Regions from separate parts of the Pseudoalteromonas sp. DSM 26666 genome, predicted to be linked through region 1. Evidence: predicted binding sites of a transcription regulator. Region 1 holds the regulator's gene; the other holds the start of a gene.
The links. Region 1 encodes FliA, which starts transcription of late flagellar genes. Its sites were predicted from a motif close to CTAAAGNTNNNNNNNNNNNNGCCGATA; they were not measured.

Region 1 (3,430 bases):
AACCACCACAGTTGCAAAACTGGCAGCATTGGGTGCACAAAAATACGGTGCCGATAAAGTAGCGCTTATTACTACCGATACCTACCGTATTGGTGCTTATGAGCAGCTAGCAACGTATGGTCGTATTATAGGTTGTGGCGTTAAACAAGTTAAAGATGCAAATGAATTAGCAGAAGTTTTATACCATTTACGAAATAAACGTCTAGTCTTAATTGATACAGCGGGAATGAGTCAACGTGATTTACGCTTAACCGAGCAGTTAAACACCTTGATGCGTAATCAGCGTGTTGATATACGTAGTTATTTAGTATTAAGTGCGACGGCGCAAATTAATGTATTACAAGAAACAGTAAGGCACTTTAAAAAAGTACAGCTAAGCGGATGTATTTTTACTAAACTTGATGAGTCATTGAGTTTAGGTGAGATTATTAGTATTGCGATTCAAAATCGTCTCCCAATAGGGTATCTTACTAACGGTCAGCGAGTACCAGAAGATATTAGAGTGGCAAATGCCGAAAAACTAGTAAAAAAAGCTGAGCAATTGTATTTAAAAAGAATAAAAGCACAACAATCACGACACCAATCAGTGGCGTCGAGCACAGTAGAGATGTATGATTAACACAGTTTTAGATCAAGCAAGCGGCCTTCGCAAAATGAGCAAGAATAATAATAACGGCGTAAAAGTTATCGCTGTCACCGGCGGCAAAGGTGGAGTGGGTAAAACGAACGTATCCCTTAACACGGCAATCGCGTTAGGCCAACAAGGCAAACGTGTGCTTGTACTAGATGCTGATTTAGGATTAGCGAATTGTGATGTGATGCTTGGACTGCGCGTTGAGCGTAATTTATCTCATGTTTTATCGGGCGAATGTGAACTTGATGATATTTTAGTCGAAGGTCCCGCAGGCATAAAAATAGTGCCTGCAACATCGGGTTCGCAAAGTATGGTTGAGTTATCACCCTCAGAGCACGCTGGACTTATTCGTGCATTTAGTGAACTTAACACCGACTTTGATATTTTAATTGTTGATACCGCTGCGGGTATTTCCGATATGGTGCTGAGTTTTTCTCGCGCAGCGCAAGATGTGGTTGTGGTGGTATGTGATGAGCCTACATCAATTACCGATGCCTATGCTTTAATTAAAGTACTTAGCCGTGAGCACGGCGTTTATAAATTTAAAATTGTTGCCAATATGGTGCGTAGTTTACGCGAAGGGCAGGAATTGTTTGCAAAACTTTCAAAGGTTACCGACCGATTTTTAGATATATCAATGGAGTTGGTTGCAACGGTTCCATATGATGAAAATATGCGCAAATCAACGCGCCGCCAAAAAGTAATTGTTGAGGTTTTTCCTGGGTCGCCTGCTGCAATTGCTTTTAAAACACTGGCTACAAAAATTGCTAAGTGGCCAACACCTAGTCAAGCCTCGGGTCATTTAGAGTTTTTCATTGAGAAACTAGTTAGTAACTAACAATGACAATACCGGTGAATAGAGCTATGGGATATCAGTCAACACAGAATTTAAATATGATTGTTGAAAAGCATGCCTCATTAGTCAAGAAAGTGGCGTGCCATTTAATTGCTCGTTTACCGGCCAGTGTGCAGCTAGATGATTTAATTCAATCGGGTATGATTGGTTTAATTGAAGCTTCAAAAAACTTTGATGCAAGCAAAGGCGCAAGCTTTGAAACCTTTGCCGGTATTCGTATTCGTGGTGCGATGATAGATGAAATGCGCCGAGGCGATTGGGTTCCACGTTCAGTTCACAGAAAAAGCCGTTTGGTTGCAGAGACTATTGTTGCGCTTGAGAACAGTTTAAACCGTGAACCTAAAGATAGTGAAGTTGCTGAAAAACTTGAAATTTCGCTAAATGAGTACCATCATATTTTAAACGATGTAAATGTAAGCAAAGTGTTAGGCATTGAAGACCTTGGTATAGATGATGATGTGATTACACCTCATGGCCAAGATTTAGCACTAGACAAACCGTTCAATAATGTTAAAAATGAACGGTTTAATGAGTCTTTACTCAGTGCAATAAAGTCGTTACCGGAAAAAGATGCAATGGTGCTTTCTTTGTACTATAACGATGAGATGAATTTAAAAGAAATTGGGCATATACTCGATGTAAGTGAATCGCGTGTAAGTCAGATACATGGTCAGGCGATGATTAAGCTTAAAGCAAAAATCAATGACTGGATAAACTAGAAGTAAGTAAATAAAGGTTCAGGCCTCACTGGAGGATGTTTTGGATAAAAACATTAAAATTCTTGTTGTTGATGATTTCTCAACAATGAGACGTATTATTAAAAACCTGTTGCGCGATTTAGGTTTTACCAATGTTCAAGAAGCAGATGACGGGTCAACTGCTTTGCCTATGTTGCAAAATCAAGCGTTTGATTTTGTTGTAACAGATTGGAATATGCCAGGCATGCAAGGTATTGATCTTTTAAGGGCAATTCGAGCTGATGAAAAATTAAAGCATATTCCTGTTTTAATGGTTACAGCAGAAGCTAAAAAAGAACAAATAATTGCTGCGGCCCAAGCAGGTGTTAATGGTTATATTGTTAAACCATTTACTGCAGGTACATTGAAAACTAAATTAGAAAAAGTGTTCGAACGCTTAGGTTAATGAGAGGGAGAGGCTTATGTCAGCACCTGCTGCGCCTCAGATTACTTTAGAACAAGCTCGCCAGTTAGTTGTTTTTTTAGAAAATGGTGAGCAAGATAAAGCGAATCAGTTAATTTTAGAAACAGCTTCACAAGAGCAATCACAGTTATTTGCTGAGGTGGGTAAGTTGACGCGTCAACTGCACGAAGCTTTAAAAAGTTTCGAGTTAGACACGCGTTTAACAGACATTACCACTGATGCCATCCCTGACGCAAAAAAACGCCTTAACTATGTCATGGAAATGACAGAAAACGCAGCCAATAAGACAATGGATGCGGTTGAAGCAAGCTTACCATTAGCACAAGAAATCGCTGACGAAATAGCTGATATCAAGCCAACGTGGGATCGTTTAATGAACCGCGAAATAGAGCTTGGTGAGTTTAAATCACTTTGTCATAGTATTGATAAGTTTATGAGCAGTTCTCATCACAAAACCGATGAGTTACAAATGCTGATGACTAATGTGCTGATGGCTCAAGACTATCAAGATTTAACCGGTCAGGTTATTCGCCGTGTTATTGAACTTGTCCGTGAAGTTGAAGAAAGTTTAATTCACCTGTTGACTGCATTTGCAGCGCAAGGTGGTGAGGTTGAACCAACTGAACAACCAGAAAAAATAGAAGATCCCATTGTTGCACAAACACTAGCAGGTCCCGAAGGGCCTATTATTGATAAAGAAACGCGTAATGATGTTGTATCTGATCAAGATGAAGTTGATGATCTATTATCAAGTTTGGGCTTCTAATAGGAGAGTACTG
Region 2 (3,430 bases), on a different contig from region 1:
GGGTTACTTGCTGTATTACTCCCTTTAGCTGCAACCAGTTTTGCTGCCACTTACGAAGAGGGCGTGCATTACGATGTCGTCTCTGATCGTGCAACCAGAAAACCAGAAGTAAAAGAGTTTTTCTCTTTTTACTGTCCTGCATGTAATAACATGGAACCACTGCTGGCCGAGATCAAACCTAAGCTAGATAAAAACGTAAAGTTTAAGAAAAGCCATGTAGATTTTGTGGGTGTACGTGACCCAGAACATCAAACCATGATCAGCCAAGCATTAGCTACAGCTGAAGTACTACCTCAAAAAGATAAAATTATTTCAGCGATGTTTGATCATATCCATGCAAAGCGCGCTCGTTTTAATGAGCTTGCAGATGTAAAAGATGTATTTTTAGCTCAAGGCGTAGATGGCGACAAGTTTGATAAATTATTTGAAAGCTTCTCGGTACGTACACTTAGCTCTAAAATGAAACGTGACCAAGATTACTTTAAAGGTAAAGGGGCACTGCGTGGCGTTCCTACATTTATTGTTAATGGTAAATATAAGCTTAACTTAGGTGGCGAGTCAGGCATTTCATCGCCAGAAGATGTAAGCGCACTCATTAATTACTTAGCAAATAAATAAGTAGTTTGGTTAAATAAAAAAGCTCCTTAAGGAGCTTTTTTTATTCTTACAACGTGCGCTGTTTAATGCTTTTTTTATTTACGTTGTAAAAACACACCAGATTCAATGTGGTGTGTATAAGGGAACTGATCAAATATTGCAAAGCGCTTAACCTCGTGGGTTTGCGTTAAGTGTTCAAGGTCACGCTCTAATGTGTCTGGGTTACATGAGATATAAATAATATTTTCATAATTAGCCACTAAGTCACACGTAAGCGTGTCCATGCCTGCTCTAGGCGGGTCGACTAAGATGGTTTGGCAGTTGTAACTACTCAAGTCAATGCCATCTAAGCGAGAGAAAGTACGCTCGCCTTTCATTGCCTGAGTAAACTCTTCGCTCGACATGCGAATAATATCTAAGTTAGTTACTTGGTTTTGAGCAATATTATATTGCGCTGAATGCACCGACGATTTTGATATTTCCGTCGCCAGCACTTTATTAAATGAACCAGCAAGTGCAATAGAAAAGTTTCCATTACCACAATACAGCTCTAGTAAATCATTGTTTAGTGGTTTACATAACTCTTGTGCCCACTCTAACATTTTAATATTCACCTTCGCATTAGGCTGAGTAAAGCTATTTTCTACCTGTTGATAGATTAGCTCTTGGCCATTCACCATTAAGCGCTCAGTAACAAAGTCATCGCCCAATTTTTCTTTTTGCTTACGTGCACGGCCAATAAAGTCAATTTTGTACTGGCTACTTAGCTTTTCCTTTAAGGCATTGATCTCAGTTAACCAGTGTTCATCAAGTGGCTTGTGATATAGCAAGCTCACTAAAATTTCACCACTGAGGGTTGATAAATAATCTATTTGAAATAATTTACGACGTAGTACTTCGCAGCCTTTTAAATTATCAATCATCACCTGCATAATTTCACCTACTAAAGGAGCTGCAGGGTCAAAGGTATCAACACGTATTTTATCTTTTGTTTGTTGATCAAACATAATATGAAACAGATCGTCACCATCGTGCCATACTCTAAATTCTGCACGTTGGCGGTAGTTAATGGGCTCAGAGCTAAATACTTCTAACTGTTTTACACCAAAACGTTGAAATTGCTCTGTAATACGCTGCTCTTTTTCATTTAATTGTGCATCGTACTGCGTGGTATCTATATTTATAACTGCCATTAACGGTATAACCTTATCGTTGAGATCTGTTTATCGGCGCTATTGTAGGGAGCGAAGCGTATTTGTCTAGTTTTGATCAAATATAGTGAGCTTTTTTTGAGCATTTTACTACAGTATAGGCTTACTTGGCCGATATAAGAGTAAGTCTAAATAGGAGTCTTCTCATGAAAATAGGTAACTTTAGTTTTGTTCCAAACAGTAATGCTAATAAATACAATACTAAACAAGCAATGCCACAGCCTAAAATAGACTCGCCACCAACTAGTTATCAGCAACGAGGAAAAGAACTGGCTGCTGCCGTATTAGGTGACAAAATGGCAAAAGGACTAGGTTTGCCGGTCGCTGAAACCAAAAAAGACAAACCACTGTTTGATTTTAATGAAGTCGTTAAAAATGTTTTAGACTTTGTAACAAGCTCGGTAAATAAAGCCAAAGCCAATGGTGCTAATGATGAGAAACTACAAGATATGCTAAATCAGGCACGTAAAGGAGTGCAGACGGGTGTTGATGAGGCTGTGGATGAATTAAAAGGCATGGGCGTATTTAATCAAGAACTTGAAGAGGGTATTGATAAGTCTAAAGAGGGTATCTTTAGTGGCCTCGATAAATTTGAGCAGAACTTATTTAACCCACAACCTGCAAGCGTAACTGTTAGTCAGGCGCAATATGTAAGTTTAAGCAATAGTGCTGATTATACATTTACCACAGCAGAAGGTGATGAGGTGAGTATTAGCTTTGCAGATGCTTACCAATCGCAATCATCTAGTCGCTATCAAAAAACAGATGATTCACAATCATTTAGTACGCAATTTTCTGAATCCCGTGAGCTCTCTTTCTCGATGTCAGTAAACGGTGAGCTTAATGAAGACGAGCAGCAAGCCATAAATGATTTAATGGCAGAGTTACAAGATGTCAGTAAAACCTTTTTCAGTGGCGATTTAGATAAAGCATTTGAACAAGCCCAAGAACTCAGTTTAGGTAATGAACAGCTGGTGGCATTCTCAATGGACTTACGTCAAAGCAAAACCGTTGCTGCCATTAAAGAGTATGAACAAATTAAGCCAACATCAGAAAAAGCCATTGCCGAAACAGTTGCCCCTTTTAATGATGATCTAAAATCGGCTTACTCTAAAGCGCAAACCCTAGGATTAGAAAGTCAGCTATCAGGTATCATTCAATGGCTAAATCAAGATCAACAAGAAATAGATAAACTGGTTGATTACACTAACACCATGTTTGAAAACTTAGATAAACTAAACGCCGCTACTGCGATGCTAGGCACTGAGTAAAACTACTTTCTTTTATAAAAGCCACATGGCAAACTGCCGTTCTTAGTAAAGAGTAGGAATGGTAGTTTGTCAGCGCACATCATGGTATTTGATTCAGGTATAGGTGGAACCACCGTGCTTGAGCATATTCAGCAAAGCATTCCTCATGCTCAATACAGCTACTTTATGGATAACGCATTATTGCCATATGGTGCGCAATCGCAACAAACCATCATTCATCGCCTATGCGGATTGATCCAATTTATTAAAGATGAGTCACTTAATGTCGACTTAATTGTTATAGCCTGTAATACCGCCTCAACATCAGCGTTAAGTGCGGTGCGCCAAATTACCGATATTCCTATTGTTGGG

Region 2: BM380_RS18190 (DUF5610 domain-containing protein) is a predicted target of FliA. The motif match lies at 1,899-1,925, and genes of this name have one in related genera.

The regions. Positions count from the first base shown of each region.
Region 1 covers NZ_FPAR01000005.1:292,291-295,720, reverse strand. The annotation lists gene flhF (flagellar biosynthesis GTPase FlhF) at 1-619, shown strand, start outside; gene BM380_RS11580 (MinD/ParA family ATP-binding protein) at 612-1,472, shown strand; gene BM380_RS11575 (RNA polymerase sigma factor FliA) at 1,499-2,209, shown strand; gene cheY (chemotaxis response regulator CheY) at 2,250-2,633, shown strand; gene BM380_RS11565 (protein phosphatase CheZ) at 2,650-3,417, shown strand.
Region 2 covers NZ_FPAR01000017.1:20,211-23,640, forward strand. The annotation lists gene BM380_RS18180 (thiol:disulfide interchange protein DsbA/DsbL) at 1-618, shown strand, start outside; gene trmA (tRNA (uridine(54)-C5)-methyltransferase TrmA) at 693-1,790, opposite strand; gene BM380_RS18190 (DUF5610 domain-containing protein) at 1,955-3,079, shown strand; gene murI (glutamate racemase) at 3,146-3,430, shown strand, end outside.